DNA from 3 places in the Thalassotalea castellviae genome. Region 1 is predicted to be linked to each of the others. Evidence: predicted binding sites of a transcription regulator. Region 1 holds the regulator's gene; each other region holds the start of a gene.
What was found. The regulator FliA, encoded in region 1, starts transcription of late flagellar genes. The targets are predictions, from matches to a motif close to CTAAAGNTNNNNNNNNNNNNGCCGATA.
Positions count from the first base shown of each region.

Region 2: the regulator FliA is predicted to act here: its motif matches at 2,242-2,268, upstream of RM573_RS01490 (flagellar protein MotY).
Region 3: the regulator FliA is predicted to act here: its motif matches at 3,662-3,688, upstream of RM573_RS15025 (DUF5610 domain-containing protein).

Region 1 covers NZ_JAVRIF010000002.1:159,686-165,344, forward strand. The annotation lists gene RM573_RS04420 (chemotaxis protein CheA) at 1-984, opposite strand, end outside; gene RM573_RS04425 (protein phosphatase CheZ) at 998-1,741, opposite strand; gene cheY (chemotaxis response regulator CheY) at 1,772-2,155, opposite strand; gene RM573_RS04435 (RNA polymerase sigma factor FliA) at 2,219-2,938, opposite strand; gene RM573_RS04440 (MinD/ParA family protein) at 2,957-3,799, opposite strand; gene flhF (flagellar biosynthesis GTPase FlhF) at 3,842-5,374, opposite strand; gene flhA (flagellar biosynthesis protein FlhA) at 5,440-5,659, opposite strand, start outside.
Region 2 covers NZ_JAVRIF010000001.1:334,406-340,064, forward strand. The annotation lists gene RM573_RS01480 (tRNA-uridine aminocarboxypropyltransferase) at 1-586, opposite strand, end outside; gene rrtA (rhombosortase) at 620-1,234, shown strand; gene RM573_RS01490 (flagellar protein MotY) at 1,340-2,206, opposite strand; gene rnt (ribonuclease T) at 2,381-3,076, shown strand; gene RM573_RS01500 (hypothetical protein) at 3,136-3,510, opposite strand; gene RM573_RS01505 (hypothetical protein) at 3,607-4,128, opposite strand; gene gltX (glutamate--tRNA ligase) at 4,232-5,644, opposite strand.
Region 3 covers NZ_JAVRIF010000010.1:244-5,902, reverse strand. The annotation lists gene sthA (Si-specific NAD(P)(+) transhydrogenase) at 1-404, opposite strand, end outside; gene RM573_RS15040 (fatty acid desaturase) at 479-1,597, opposite strand; gene fabR (HTH-type transcriptional repressor FabR) at 1,799-2,422, shown strand; gene trmA (tRNA (uridine(54)-C5)-methyltransferase TrmA) at 2,462-3,556, opposite strand; gene RM573_RS15025 (DUF5610 domain-containing protein) at 3,718-4,962, shown strand; gene RM573_RS15020 (RNA recognition motif domain-containing protein) at 5,059-5,505, opposite strand.

The DNA.
Region 1 (5,659 bases):
ATTTCTCACTAACACCAGTTCACCTACCATATTCATAATTTGGTCTAGACGTTGAGTATCAACACGAACCGTTGTTTCGCCCTGTGGTGCAGCTGGAGCAGCTTTTTTATCTGCGGCTTTTTTAGCTGGCGCTTTTGCCGGAGCTGGTTTAGCTGCCGGAGCTGGTTTTGCTGCTGGGGTTGGTTTTGCTGCTACAGGTTTTTCAACTGGCTTAGGGGCAGATGGTTTTGTCGTATTTTGCGGAGCTTTACCTTGACCATGCAATTCATCAAGTAAGCTTTCAAACTCATCATCATCAATTTCATTAGAAGACTTTGCCGGCGTGTTTTTACTCTCAATATCAGGAGAAAATGCGCCTTGGCCATGTAATTCATCAAGTAAATTTTCAAACTCATCGTCTGAAATTTCATTACTATCGCTTGAAACTGGTGTAGGTTTTGCAGCAGAAGCAGTCGGAGAGCCGCCATGTAATTCATCTAAAAGACGTTCAAATTCATCTTCGCTCATTTCATCATTTGAGGAAGAGTCGGCAACTGCTGGTGTTTCAACTTCTGCCACAGGTTCTGGCTCACTTGCAGCTTCTGGCTCTGCACCTTCAGGTGTACTTAATCGATGCAATTCTGCAAGTAATTCAGCATCTGCGGCAACTAATTCTTCTCTTGCTTGCACCAAAGCAAACATCTCATTAATCGTATCTAATGCTTGTAAAATAACATCCATTAAATCCGAAGAAACTGAACGTTGACCATTTCGAAGCAAATCGAAAATATTTTCAGCACCATGACAAACATCGACAAGTTCAGTTAAGGCTAAAAATCCCGCGCCACCTTTAACGGTATGAAATCCCCTAAAAATCGCATTGAGTAAATCAGCATTGTCAGGATCATTTTCTAGTTCTACAAGTTGCTCAGATAAACTTTCAAGTATTTCACCAGCTTCGATTAAAAAATCCTGAAGAATTTCTTCATCCGCTTCATAAGACATCCAGCAACTCCTATTAAAAACCTAAACTAGATAAAAGATCATCAACGTCATCTTGGTCAGCGACCACGTCATCTCTTTCTTTTGCATTAACAATTGGACCTTCAACTAGGTTCTCACCTACTTTAGGTTTAGCTGATTCATCAGCCTCACCAGAAGAAATACCAAAGGCTGTTAACATATTAATTAAACTATCTTCAACTTCTCTTACTAAGTCGATAACCTTACGAATCACTTGTCCGGTAAGATCTTGGAAATCTTGCGCCATTAATACATCGGTCATCAATGCATGCATATGTGCAGTATCGCGGTCTGTCGTTTTCAATAACGCATCTATGTCTTTACATAGCACTTTAAACTCGGTCACCGATAAATCATTGTTCATTAATTTATCCCAGAGCGGGTTCACTGCTTTAACTTGCGCTTGAATATTATCAACGACCGGAAAGATTGATTCTACGGCATCCATCGTTTTATTAGCCGCTTCTTCTGTGCGAGTAATAACGTAATTTAGTCGCTCTTTAGCATCTGGAATATCAGCATTAGCAAGATCGTTCAAGCGAGAATCAACTTGAAAATTCATAAGAGAATCATGAAGTTGTCGCGTTAACTTGCCTATTTCAGCAAATAATTCAGTGTTGATAGGATTCTGAATTTCAGCGATTAAGTCGTCCGCTTTATCTTGCTGCCCTGTTTCTATGTATTCAACAAGCATTTTCGCTTGTTCCAAAGAAACATGCACACCATTATCTTTACTCATGCAACATCCTTACCTGACAGAGAGTGCCAATTATCCTAAGCGTTCAAAAATTTTATCAAGCTTAGTTTTTAACGTTGCTGCGGTAAATGGTTTAACAATATAGCCATTAACACCCGCTTGGGCTGCCATAACAATCTGCTCTTTTTTCGCTTCAGCGGTTACCATCAATACAGGTATATGAAGTAACTTTTCATCAGCGCGAATCGCTTTGAGAAGGTCTATACCTTGCATTCCAGGCATGTTCCAATCAGTTACTACAAAATCAAATTCACCTTCTTTAAGCATAGGTAATGCAGTACTACCATCATCAGCTTCTTGAATGTTAGTGAACCCTAAATCACGCAATAAATTTTTAACTATACGTCTCATTGTTGAAAAATCATCAACAACAAGCACTTTCATATTTTTATCCAAGGCACCCTCCAGGGAGATCATTCAAAATTTTTAAATCTAAAAAACTACTGGTATATATTGTACTTAACTTTGCCAAGATTGCATACGAGCTTTTAATCTATGTAATGCTTGACTATGAATTTGACTAACTCTTGATTCACTCACATCGAGAACTTGGCCAATTTCGCGTAAATTCAATTCTTCATCATAGTATAGTGACAGTACTAAAGCTTCTCTCTCGGGTAAAGTAGTAATGCATTCAGAAAGCGCTTTTTTAAAGATAATTTGTTCTATGTCCTCATAGGGGTCATGATTGTTTTTATCTTCAAATGATTGAATGACATCTTCACTCACGCCGAGGTCATCAATTCCTATTATTTTACCCGAACTTACCTCACTAAGAATATGATGGTACTCATTGAGCGAAATATCAAGTTTTTCAGCAACTTCAATATCTGTTACATCACGACCAAGTTGTGCTTCTAATGCTTTTATCGCTTCACTCACCATTCGGCTATTTTTATGAACCGAACGAGGAGTCCAGTCACCGCGGCGTATTTCATCTAACATGGCACCGCGGATCCGTATACCAGCGAAAGTTTCAAAGCTTGCGCCTTTGCTAGAATCGAAATTATTTGCCGCTTCAAGTAAGCCAATCATGCCTGACTGAATAAGGTCATCAACGATGACACTAGAGGGGAGTCTTGCCAATAAGTGATAGGCAATACGTTTGACTAAAACGGTATGCTGTTCAAGCAATGCGCTTTTATCAATGTGAACATTATAAGTATTAGCTTTTACCAAAGTAGTCTACTCTTTTGACTAGTTTTCTAATAACTGCTCAATGAAAAATTCAAGATGGCCAGATGGATGATGGGGAATTGGCCATTTAGTAATTTTACTCGCTAATGCTTTAAAGGCTTTAGCGGCAGGTGAGTCTGGAAACGCCTCAACAATTGCTTGCTGCTTTCTTACTGATTTTCTAATATTTTCATCGAAAGGGATTACGCCAACTAAATCCAAAGCGACATCTAAAAATCGGTCAGATACCTTGGAAAGTTTAGCAAAAAGTTGTTGGCCTTCTTTTGGACTTCTCACCATATTTGCCACAACTTTAAATTTAAAGACATCGTGATCACGACTAAGTAGTTTCATTAATGCGTAACAGTCAGTGATTGACGTTGGTTCATCACACACCACCAATAATACATCTTGTGCGGCACGAGTAAAACTTAGCACCATATCTGATATACCTGCTGCGGTATCAACAACTAACACGTCAAATTGCGTTCGCATATCACTAAAAGCACGAATTAAACCAGCGTGTTCTGACGGGGTTAAATCCACCATAGATTGAGTGCCCGAGGTAGCAGGAATAATATTGATTCCAGCAGGGCCTTTTAAAATAATATCATCAAGCTCACATTCACCTGATAATACATGTGAGAGATTACGTTGAACTCTTAAACCTAGCATTACATCGACATTGGCGAGGCCTAAATCAGCATCTAAGACTAAAACCCTTTTCCCCAATTGCGCCATGGCAATTGACGTATTTAATGAAACATTGGTTTTGCCTACCCCACCTTTACCACCAGAAACTGCTATGACTTTTATTTGATGATTTTCTTGCATTTTTCGTAAGCCACTCGCCTGATCTATCATTAATTTTTTCTCTATTTTGCTCAATATCTGCGTCGATATTGTTTACATACTCACTGCATGACTTGTTGGCATTGGCCGCCATGAATTTTGGCAATTTACTTTTGTTGCTAATCTATCTGCAAGCGTAACTAACTTTTCAGCATTTGCAACTTTAATATCTTCAGGAACTCTTTGTCCATCAGTAAGATAACCTATTGCTAATCCATTTTGAATAGAAGTTGCAATGATTTCGCCAATACTTAGACTTTCATCAAGTTTAGTATAAATAGCACCCGCTAATGGTACTTTTTTAAATCGTTCCACATTTTCTTGCATTACACGCTGTTGCGTATTCGCAGCCAGCACTAAATAATTACGAATTCTAACACGAGAATTTGCCATTAATGCGGTTAAATGTTCAGAAAGACGCATATCTCGTTGCCCCATTCCTGCAGTATCAATTAAAACTAGTTTTTTATCAGCATATTGCTCTAATAGAGTATCTAACGCTTTTGCATCTTTAGCTAGCTTTACTTGGCAACCAATAATACGTCCGTAAGTAGAAAGTTGTTCAAAACCGGCAATTCGATAACTGTCTGTTGAGATCATAGCCACTTTGTCCGCGCCATGAATTTGAGCAAATCTTGCCGCTAATTTAGCGATAGTGGTGGTTTTACCCACCCCGGTAGGTCCCACTAATGAAACCACGCCACCACGATGAATAATATCATTGTTAGTGGTGTTTAATTGTTGAGCTAATAATTCTTTCGCCGTCTCCCAAGCTTGTTCTTCATTATTGTGAACAGGAATTGCGCTTGAGATTTGATCCGCAACTTGATCATTAATGCCAATATTTAATAAACGGTTGACCATCAAGGCTTTGCAAGGATCTTTTTTCGCCATATCTTGCCACATTAACCCTGATACTTGGTGCTCAAGTAATTCTCTGATAGACGCCATTTCTTTACGCATCTTTTCAACTTCTTCCGACGCGCCAATATCTACACGATTATTTTTACTTGCTGGACTGATCCCTGACGCTTGATGATTTTCTAAGGGTTCATTAGCCTGATGTTCATTTTGGCTAAAATTATGTTGATTGTTTACAGGTTCGCTAGTGGTCTGTTTTTCTGAATTATTTGATGTATAAAGCGAACCTTGTTCCAATCTATCAGTGAAACTTTTTAGCTGTTGTTCTATGTCTTGTTGCGCGAGGTTAGATTGAGTCTTTGCTTGTTGACTAGCTTGTTCACGTTGTACTTTACGTTGAAGCAATGCCGATAAACTATCAACACCCCCTGCAGAGTTTTGTTCGTTAGGCATAGGCTGTTTTAAATTTTTACTAGACGACAGTGACACCACGTCATTTTCAACATCTCTTGATTCCATGGATGCCTGAGCAGAAGTACTTTCTTGATTGTTAGCCTTTTCGCTTGTAGGTGCTGGGGTTTGCTGACTGTAATCAACTGCCGCCATTAATTCGACACCTTCAGGAATTTTTTTATTTGACATAATGACGGCATCAACACCTAATTCGTGTTTGATTTGTTCTAATGCCGTTCTCATATCTTTTGCTACAAAACGTCTAATTTTCACGAAAAACCCCTTACCGAATACTTAACGGCTATAGTCATTTACCAATACTTTTGCTTTACAGGTGATTACTGGCCAATCGAACTAACAATCTTGATTTGCTTGTCATCTGGTATTTCCTGATAAGAGATAACTCTTAAACTAGGAATAGTATATTTAACAAACTTAGCTAAGACCGTTCTTAAAATTCCTGAGGTCAACAATATTGGGGTATTTCCTGCCAATTCTTGTTGTTGTGCTCCGTCAGTTAAAGAGGTTTGTAATCGTTCAGCTAAGCCTGGTTCAATA
Region 2 (5,659 bases), on a different contig from region 1:
TTTTTGGGACGAATGATAATTGCATTTGATTAAATTGTTTAAATTTTTCCAGTAACCCCACATATTTTTCAGTATTATTTTCCATAAGCGCTAAGCCATAACAACACGCTTCTAGACTTGATAATGCTCCTTGCTTTTTTGTCTTTCTGATCTGATATTGACCTTGAATATTTTCCGGTAATATCCGATGAGGTAAATGGTGTAACACCTCATTTATCATATAGATCCGAAACGCTTTTTTCCATGTGCCATCAAGCAAAATAATACACTTTATAATTTCATCAGCTTTAACTTCACTATTTTTTACTATCATTTCTGCTTTTTCTGACGGGTATAATAATGCGATATGACCTTGATATTGTGCTAATACCGCTAAAAACTCTTGATGTTGTGAAACGTCTTCAGCAATGATCACCTGACATGAAGATAAAGATTGCGATAACAATGTTACCGTTCCCTTGCTTTGTTTTACTTCACTGGGGTGCTGAAGTATTACCACATGAATATCGTTTTTCGTCGGATGAATTAAATGACAAATACAACTAACTTGTGGGCGCTGACATACGTTACAATAGGGTCGTGACATAAAATAATAACATTCACTTAAAAATATAAGACTATGTTCCAGTTAAAAAAATTTCCAATTCAAACCACTCATTTACTTGCACCATTACTTTTACTCATTGTCGCTTTATGTTGCTTTGTATTTAATAGTCAAATAAGTGAAACTTTTATCTATAAACGTTCGCTTATTGCTGACCATCAATATTGGCGTTTGTTCTCTGGACACGTTTTTCACACTAATTATGCCCATTTATTATTAAATACGCTCGCAATAATTTTACTTTGGGCTTTACACGGTCAATATTATTCTACAAAACAATACTTCAAGCTTGTTTTCTTCAGCAGTATTGCTATTAGTTTTGGAATATATTTTTTTACCCCAGAAATGAGCGAGTATGTAGGTTTATCAGGAGTACTACATGCTTTGTTTGTGTGGGGCGCATTAAAAGATATTGAGCATAATGAAAAAACTGGTTACCTGTTAATTTTAGGGGCAATCATTAAAATCATTCATGAGCAATGGTTTGGCGCAAGCGAAGAAATCGCGCAGCTTATTCACGCCAATGTGGCCATAGATGCACACCTATGGGGAGCTATTTCAGGCCTTAGCTATTATTTACTGTCGTATTTTTCAAAGAAAGTTGAAAAAAAACCGGCTTTATCTGATTGATATTTCACTAAAAGCAACGTTAAATTTTTCAGTTAGATAGCAAAAACCCAACTTATCACTAAGTTGGGCTTATCAAAAATGAAGTTAGATTGTCATTTATATGCGTTATGGCTTGTCCATTCTGATCACAACGCGCCTGTTTTTAGCACGACCTAATACCGTGTCGTTAGCCGCAATATGTCGTTTTTCACCATAACCTTTTGCTTCAATACGACTCGCATCAATGCCGTTTTGAACAAAGTACTCTCTAATTTTATTCGCCCGTTTTTCTGACGTTTTCTGGTTAATATTACGAGCCCCATAACTATCAGAAAAACCATCTATTAACACTAACTCTAAGTCAGTATCTAAGCTTAAATATTCTTTGATCATGGCAATTCTTTTTTGAGATGACTTCGTGAATTTATCACTACCAAATTCAAAATTTAAAACCGTATAAGCAATATCATCAAAACTGTAATTTAATAAATTGCCGACACAGCCAATAAACTCTTGATACGCTTTATGAAAACGAGACGTGGATAATCCAACCGCTATTTTATCGTTATCGTTATACCAATCATTATAATAAAACGTCGGACTCATCCCTTGTTCAAGCTCAGATAACATAGTCCAAGCAACTTTTTTTGGTAAATCAGGAGCAAATTGCTTATGCAGTTTCATATCGGCTAACGTTCGACTTGCAATACCAGGTCGCCAGTTTGGAGCTACCGCTCTTACTTGTGCTAATGAATAGTTATCAGGCAGACGCAACATATCTAGTTCAAATTCCATATTAGTTTTACGATTAGCGGTACTGTAAAACTTAGCTTCACCATAATTAGGAATTTGATGCGATAATGTACATTTTAGTCGAGAATCTTTTTTTAACTGCCACTGTGAACTACCTAAATCAGCATGATACTGCCTGATCCCGGCATTGGCCTGACTAACAAGTATGCTCAAACTTATGGCTATTAACGTTTTTTTCATAACTATTTTATCTGTTTACTGAGCTTCATAAATTTTATCGACTCATTATCAAATAACTTTAACAAATATTTATTCATTCTGGCTTAACTTTGTAAAAAATTCTAGAAAGACTTTAGTTAACTAAGCATTATCTGCGATAATAACCATCGAATTAAAGAAATAAACTAATAATATATGACTGAAGAAGTAAAACAATCACAGAATGCTAACGAGAAAGAAAAAACAGCCTATGCCATGCGTTTTAGAGGTTATTATCCTGTCGTAGTAGATGTTGAAACCGCAGGGTTTAATGCTAACACCGACGCATTATTAGAAATTGCTGCAAGTACCTTACAGCTTGATGAAGAATCCGGTTTGTTTAGTTTAGATGAAACTATTCACTTTAATATAGAGCCATTTGAAGGGGCAAATTTAGAGCCTGCAGCGCTAGAATTTACCGGTATTGATCCTACGAATCCGCTTCGTGGCGCCGTCAGTGAAGAAGTAGCCTTGAAAGCAATTTTTAAGCTTATACGTAAAAAAATGAAAGCAGCCGGTTGCCAACGTGCAATAATGGTAGCCCATAATGCTGCCTTTGACCTTGGTTTTGTTAATGCTGCAACTGAGCGATGTAGCATAAAACGATCACCTTTCCATCCTTTCGTGAGTTTTGATACAACAACCCTTTCTGGACTTGCCTTGGGGCAAACTGTACTAGCAAAAGCCTGTAAAACAGCAAAAATTGATTTTGATAATAAAGAAGCGCATTCAGCATTATATGACACAGAAAAAACCGCTGAATTATTTTGTTATATCGTCAACAAATGGCAAGCATTGGGCGGCTGGCCACTTAATAGTGATCATGCAGAAGTAGAAAATTCTGAAGGATAGCGAAGCTTATAAACTCACGATTAAAATCACCTTTTACTATGTTAATTTCCAACATTAATTCAAAATAAAGAAGGTGATTTAGTACGGTTATTTTTTCGGCAAAGTAAGTTTCTTAACGCTAAAATCAATAAAGTGAATGCAGCAAATTGATAAAATGGATTTACTGTACTCATTAACACAAAGATACCTATTGCTGCATAAGTGTATGGCAAATATTCATAAATTAGTTCAGGAAAAAGATATTGAATTGAGTTAGCCTTGTGCTTATCTAACCGTCGGTGTGCCGAGCGAGAAACTAACACTATACAGGCAACAGCATAAAAAATTCCCGCCGAAAAAATCAAGGCCCATTCGTCACCAAGCACCAGCAAACCACCACTGGCTAAAAAATACAGGTAAGGTAAATTTTCATAGACTAATTTTGGTAACACCATGATATTTCTCTCCTTGTAATATATTATTAGTGTAGCGTTAAATACCAGAATCGCTAATGATATCTATTATTCTGCTTTCCGTTATAAGCAACTTTTTTAGACATTTTCATCTTGTAGCCATTCCACGTAACTAATAAAAAAACCTTGCCAAAAGTCCGTATTTTCACTGATATGTGCCAATTGCTTTCCGAACATTTCCAATTTTTCTAAATCAAAAATCGCCGTACTATCTGGAACAAATTTAGGCTCATCTTGTTCGGTAAAATGAAAAAGTAAATCAATACATTCAACAAATCCAGCTAATGATGTAGCAACAAGAGTTGTCTGCCATTGGTGTGTTGTTTCGTTAAAAATTGCCGTATATACGGGGAGTTGAGTATTATTTATCTCCACATAATAAGGATCGCCTAACTCAGTATCTTTCGCGATCACCAACCAATGTCGTTGCCAACTGCCCGGTTGATTACTAGCGATATTTGCTCCGTTTTTATCAATAGAATAACCAATTTGTGCCTTTTTAATCGCACGCTCTTCAGTGATAAGTTTAATACCTTGTGGACCTAAATAAGCTTCAGGTTGCGCTGAATTTAATAACGAGACTATTTCAGTTGTATCCATTTTTTAACTCTTAGGTCCATTCATTATTAGTCATTTAGCTAGATAAAAAAACAAAAGCCAATGTCTCAAAAAGATCATTGGCTTTGGCTCATTGCTTCATTGGTTAACTATTAGCAATTCGTGCTTCAACTACTGCTAACGCTTGGTCGATTCTGGCAACGACTTTGTGTTGATCAAGCAAAGCTAACGTTATATCTAAGGATGGTGAATTTCCGCCACCTGTTGCCGCAACACGCAATGGCATACCTACTTTACCCATACCAACTTCTAATTCAGCAGCGGTATCATTAATCGCAGCATGAATAAGCTCTGGCGACCACGTAGTTAACTCGGCTAATTTCTGTTTCACTAAAATTAATGGCTCTTTGACTACTGGACGTAAGTGTTTTTTAACAGCTGTAGCATCTAACTCTGTAAAGTCTTCATAAAAATAACGAGAAATTTCAGCCATTTCTTTTAAGGTTTTGACTCGATCAGCTTGGACTTTTACGATTTCTTCTAAGGCTGGGCCATTATCCGTGTTGATCCCCTGCTCAGCCATATGCCAAGCGAGATGTTTAGCCACATATTCTGGAGCCAAGGTTTTCATGTAATGTTGGTTGACCCAAATAAGCTTGTCGGTATTAAAGCCTGACGGTGCGCGATTACAATCTTTCAGGTCGAATAACTCGATCATTTCTTCACGAGAAAATATTTCTTGGTCGCCATGTGACCAACCTAAACGCACTAAATAGTTTAATAATGCTTCAGGTAAGTAACCGTCATCTCGATATTGCATAACACTTACCGCACCATGACGTTTAGATAATCGTTTACCGTCATCCCCCAAAATCATCGGAATATGTGCATATTCAGGAATTTCTGCACCCAGTGCTTTTAAAATATTAATTTGTTTAGGGGTATTACTAATATGATCGTCACCTCGCACAACATGCGAGACTTTCATATCCCAATCATCTACCACCACGGTTAAGTTATAAGTAGGTGTACCGTCGGTACGCGCAAGAATTAAGTCATCTAATTGCTCATTGCTAATCGTGATATCGCCTTTGACCATATCTTTAATAACCACATCACCGTCTAATGGGTTTTTAAAACGAATAACATAAGGTTGATCTTCAGGGTGATCAGTGCGGTCACGCCACATACCGTTGTATTTTTCAATTTCGCCTTTTGCCTTTGCTTCTTCACGCATGGCATCAACTTCTTCCGCGGTACAATAACAACGATACGCATGACCAGTCGCTAATAATTGCTCAATAACTTCTTTGTAGCGATCAAAACGTTTAGTTTGAAAAAACGGGCCTTGTGTCCATGCTAAGTTTAACCAGTTCATACCATCCATAATGGCATCTACCGACGCTTGGGTTGAACGCTCTAGATCAGTGTCTTCAATGCGAAGAATAAAGTCACCGCCATTTTTCTTTGCATATAACCAACTATAAAGTGCGGTACGCGCACCACCAACATGAAGGTATCCCGTAGGGCTTGGTGCAAATCGAGTTGTTAAGCTCATAAAAGTCTCACTATT
Region 3 (5,659 bases), on a different contig from region 1:
TTTTTATCTACAAATGACGCTTCACCGACAATGTGTTCCACTCTATTTCTATCATAGAAACCACTGCGCAATTGCACTTGTTTTCTGATCACTGCTGCAGCATGTTGCAAAATATCAGGAAAAGTTAAGTGTTTGGCTTTTTCATGTTGGCGAAATAATGGATTTGAGTTGTATTCTATTAATCGTCTTACACTTTGACGTAATGCCTTTGAAGGGATGGTGCCCCAATGTGTACAACCCCCGCCAACATCCTTATATCGTTCAACAATAGCGACTTTCTTATTTCTTTTTGAAAGTTCCATTGAAGTACCTTCGCCACCAGGGCCGGTACCTATGATGATTGCATCAAAATCGAATGATTGTTTTTTACTTTTTTTGCTTGTTGAAGATGTTTGCTTAGTCAAGACTGTAACCCCAGTTCCTACGGATATAAAAATTTTAGCAGGAAATGGGGATTAGGTAACTAATAAATTGTTTTTTAAGCGAGTTTTTCGATAAAAAATTGCCAACTTTGTTGCTGATCAATTAATCGCTGTTTTAATTCTTTATATTGCGCAACAAGTTCTGAGCGTTCTACGTCTGCGATGAGTTTATCTCGCTTGTTTGCAATTAAGGTTTTTTTGATATCGTAGTAAGCATTTAGTTTATTAATTAAGGCATCGTACTCATGCTGTAAACGTTCAAGTAGTTGTTCCGCGTCAGGGTGCTCACTCAGCTTTTGTTGGCTACGTTTAAGTATCATAGATAATCGTGCTTTCTCTATTTTATCTTCAGGACTTTTCCGTAATTTATAGGTTAAACCAAGATATTCACAGCTTTTAATCAGCCATTTTGTCGGGTCAAATTGCCACCAGCGAATGCCGTTACGATAATCATTTTCAAAGATATGATGAAAATTATGATACCCCTCGCCAAAAGTAAGAAATGCTAAAAACCCGTTATCACGCGCGGTGTTTTTTTCTGTGTAGGTTTGCTTACCCCAAATATGAGCAAGGGAATTGATGAAAAAAGTCGTGTGATGGCTTAATACCAATCGTAAAAATCCAACCAATAGTAGACTGCTGATCACATCGCCATGCCATAAGCCAAACAACAGTGGAATACCAAAGTTAAGGGAAATCGTTAATAACAAATAATGTTTATGTTGCCACATAACAATGGGATCTTTTTGTAAATCCCGCACATTCTCATAATTGGTATATCGATGTGCTTGGTATTCTCTTAGCATCCAACCAATGTGAGAGTACCAAAATCCTCTCTTAGCGGAATAAGGATCGACATCATTATTATCGACATGTTTGTGGTGTACTCGATGATCAGATGACCAATGTAATATACTGTTTTGTAATGCAAAAGCTCCACCTAAAGCGTAGATGATGCGTAATGACCAATGTGCTTGATAAGTTTTATGAGACCATAAACGATGATACCCGGCAGTAATTGACATGCCACAATAAATAAAACACAACAATGCCATGATGATTTCTGCACTATCAAAACCGTGGGTAATTGCTCTATAAGGCACAGCTATTGCTGCAAATAAAAAGGTGATGACGAAAACAGCGACATTCAACCAAATAAGTTTAGGTTTTTTCATGAATCTTCCGGGTAATCTCTAAATAAAACTTTCAGTGTACACGTGTACGCTATTTTAGTTGTCATACCAGATGAGTCAAGTATTAATTCGACTCTTTAACTAAGTTTGAATAATTCATCAGTTTGAAGTTGCTTTTAAGTGCTAGTAATACACTTTAATTTCAGTATCATATTAAAGGTAGTAATAAGCTAAGGTAGAAAAATGAGCGGAATTCGAGCGCAACAAAAAGAAAAAACACGTCGACAATTAATTGATGCTGCATTAGGCCAGTTAAGTGCTGATCGGAGTTTTTCAAGTTTGAGTTTACGAGAAGTCGCGAAAGAAGCGGGGTTAGCGCCAACATCATTTTATCGTCATTTTTCAGATATGGATGAGTTAGGTCTTACTTTAGTTGATGAAGCAGGGTTAACGCTTCGTCAGTTAATGCGTCAAGCACGCCAACGCATTGAAAAAGGTGGTTCTGTCATTCAAATTTCTGTCCGAATTTTTATGGAGTTTATTGAAAGTAACGGCAATATTTTTCGTTTACTTTTACGCGAACGCTCAGGGACATCGCCGGCTTTTCGTGCTGCGGTAAACAGAGAAATTAGCTATTTTACGCTAGAGCTTTGTGATTATTTACAACAGGCTAATAAATTAGATGCTGAAGTTGCGGCATTACAAGCAAATGCGGCTGTTACTATTGTTTTTAGTGCTGGCTCAGATGCGTTAGATGCTGATAAAAAAGACAGAGAACAACTCGCTTATCGCACTATTCAACAGTTACGTTTTATTGCGCGAGGTGCGATGGAGCTTGCGCAGCGCATAGAAACTCCAAAACCTTAAGTCAGTGGTTGTCCTCAAGTCATTATTAACTATGCTGGTTTAGCGTTTTGTTAAAATCACCCCTGTTTCTATATGATGGGTGTACGGAAACTGATCAAACAAGGCCATTTTTTCTATTTTATGGGTTTTAACTAATTCCGTTAAATTATCCTTTAAAGTTTCAGGATTACATGAAATATAAACCACGTGCTTGAATCGACTGACTAACTCAATACTATCAGGGTCTAAGCCAGCCCTTGGCGGATCTACCAAGACACTGTCGTAGTTATAGCTCGTTAAATCAAAGCCTTCTAGGCGACGAAACTTTCTTTCGCCATTCATCGCTTGGCTAAACTCTTCACTCGACATTCTAACAATATCAATATTTGAAATGTTATTTTGAGCGATATTAATTTGTGCTGACTTGACTGACGTTTTGGAGATTTCTGTACCAATGACTCGATCAAAATTTGCTGCAAGGGCAATACTAAAATTACCGTTACCACAATATAACTCAACTAAATCACCACCTTTATCTCTCGTTGCATCTTGCGCCCACGTTAACATCTTTTCATTTACTTTAGCGTTAGGTTGGGTAAAGCTATTTTCAACTTGCTGGTAGATCAATTCTTGACCAGCAACAGTCAATTTTTCGGTAACAAAATCTTGCTCGAGAATGATTTTTTGTTTTTTCGCTCTACCGATAATATTTATCGGACAAATTTTTGCTAATTGTGCTTTCAGCCAGAGTGCTTGTTGCTGCCATTCATCACTTAATTGTTTATGATAAAGTAAACTAATAACTGCTTCACCGCTTAATGTCGCAAGAAAGTCTACTTGAAAAAGGCGTTCTCTTAACATTGGTTTATCGCGAACCATCGTTAATAAGGCTGACATTAGTTCATTAATTAAGGTACAAGCAACAGGGAAATATTCTACTTTAAATTTTTTCTTCGTTGCTTGATCAAACATGATGTAATACAAATCATCACCATCATGCCATACTCTAAATTCCGCTCTTTGGCGATAATTCATCGGCTCTGAAGTAAATATATCAAAGCCAGAAAAGTTAAAATCACGAAATAAAGCTGTCATATTTTCTTGCTTTTCAAGCAATTGCTTATCGTAATTGATTGGATCTATATGACTAAACATGAAATTACCTTAGGTTTGTTATTAATGGCGCACTGAATAAAGAGCGCAGAGTTTAGCGTTCATCAAAATTTTGTCTAGTATAAATATAGCAAGTGAGCAACTTTCATTAAGTTTTTTGCAATTTTGCCGATAACGTTACACACCTATTTTTTGAGATTATGATGATGAATAAAGTAGATAATATAGCTGATGCACAAATACCTCAAAGAAATCATACAACTAAAGCTCATGAACATCATAGGGCTCATCCATTAGAATCGTATCGACAAGAGATATTAGATAATGTGGCGTTGACAGGTAATGGTCCATTAGGGATGAAGGTTGTTCAACACTCGATATCTATGCAGTTTTCATCTAGCAGCCGAGAGATAATCACATCGGAAGAAATTGATGTAATAGAAGAAAATAACACTTCCTTGTTTGATTTTGAAAAAGTCGCGGAAAACGTTTTGAACTTTATTGGTGGAAGAATTCGTTTAGCAAAAGAAGAAGGAAGTTCAAATGATGAGTTAGAAGCTATGTTTAACCAAGCAAGAACTGGGGTGACACGAGGTTTTGAACAAGCGCTTGGTGAATTAGATGAATTAGGTGTGCTTGATGATGAGCTTACAAATGGTATTGAAAAAAGCCGAGGATTAATTTTTCAGGGAATTGATGAGTTAGAACAATCCTATTTTCCAACTAATAACCAAGCTGAAAAATCTGAAGATTCTGAGGTTTCAAAGTTAGACTCTGAAAATATAGTAACGTCCTTGAATACAGAGCTTTACGCATCATCAAAAAGAACAAGTGATCTAGTTATCACCACACTAGATGGCGACAAAGTCAGCATTGCATTTAGTGATATTCAACAAGCAGAAAAAAATGACAGGTATACGAATGACAAAGATCAAGTGGAAAGATTTGAATCTTCAAGTTCTAGCTATCGAACTACGCATTTTAGCTACACGATTGAAGGCGATATTAGTGACGATGAACAACAAGCAATTGCTTCATTAATTAAAGATGTCAATATGTTGCAGAAAGATTTTTTTAAAGGTGATATCGAAAAAGCGTTCGATCACGCTATGAATTTAGGCTTTGATACTGGTCAAATCGCTGAATTTTCCATGGAGTTATATCAGAGTAAAACGACAAAAGTGAGTCAAGCTTATAGCGAAGTGGCAAATGCCGATCAAAAAGTACTGCCAAGTCAAGAGAAGACATTGAGACCATTGATTGACTTCGTGAAGCAACTGCAAGTATTGCAAGATCAAACAGATAGGCTTCTAGAAAATCAAAATGGACAATTTTTCACACTGTTTGAAAAAGTATTCGAAGCTGAGTTTTCTCATTTAGAAAGTTATCAAGAAAATCTACAACAGTTAGAAAAAGTAACAACTCCTTTTATAAAAGAGCCTTCATAAATATAAGCGGCAAGAATTAACTTTAAGTATTGGACCGTCAGCTAACAAAAAGCCGCAAATTATGCGGCTTTTATAATTGAAAATTAATATTTCATCTTATTCATTGTTATCAGATTTCTCTGGACGTTCTTTTGCTTCACGCACTTTTAACGTACGTTGTTGAAATTCAGAGTCGTTTAACTGGCTCACAGCATTATCTGCATCACAGGCTGACATCTCAACAAAACCAAAACCACGTCTTTTACCTGTGTGTTTATCTTTCATTAAGCGTACCGAATGGACATTACCATATTCTGAAAACAATGCTCTTACTGCACCTTCGTTTGCTCGATAAGGTAAATTACCTACATAAAGTGTACTGACTTCACCATCATCTTCTTCAGCTAAACTGCTTTGAGAGCCAAATAAAGAAGTGATAATTGCTGTTATAAAGACGAAAATTGCGATGGATAGAGAAGTGTTTAATAAATTATCAGCGATAAAATAAGCAACAATAGCAAAAATCAACGCGATAATAACGTTTAAAAGTTTCGGAGAGTTCATAAAAGTTTACCTAATTATTATTTTTAAAATATAAATTGCCGTTACATGTTACCCAGCTTTGAATAATGTGCAAGAATAAGTGTAATTTTTATTCAATAGTATCAACCTACTACTTTTAAAAAGTATTATTACTCTCTTCATTCAATTAAATTCT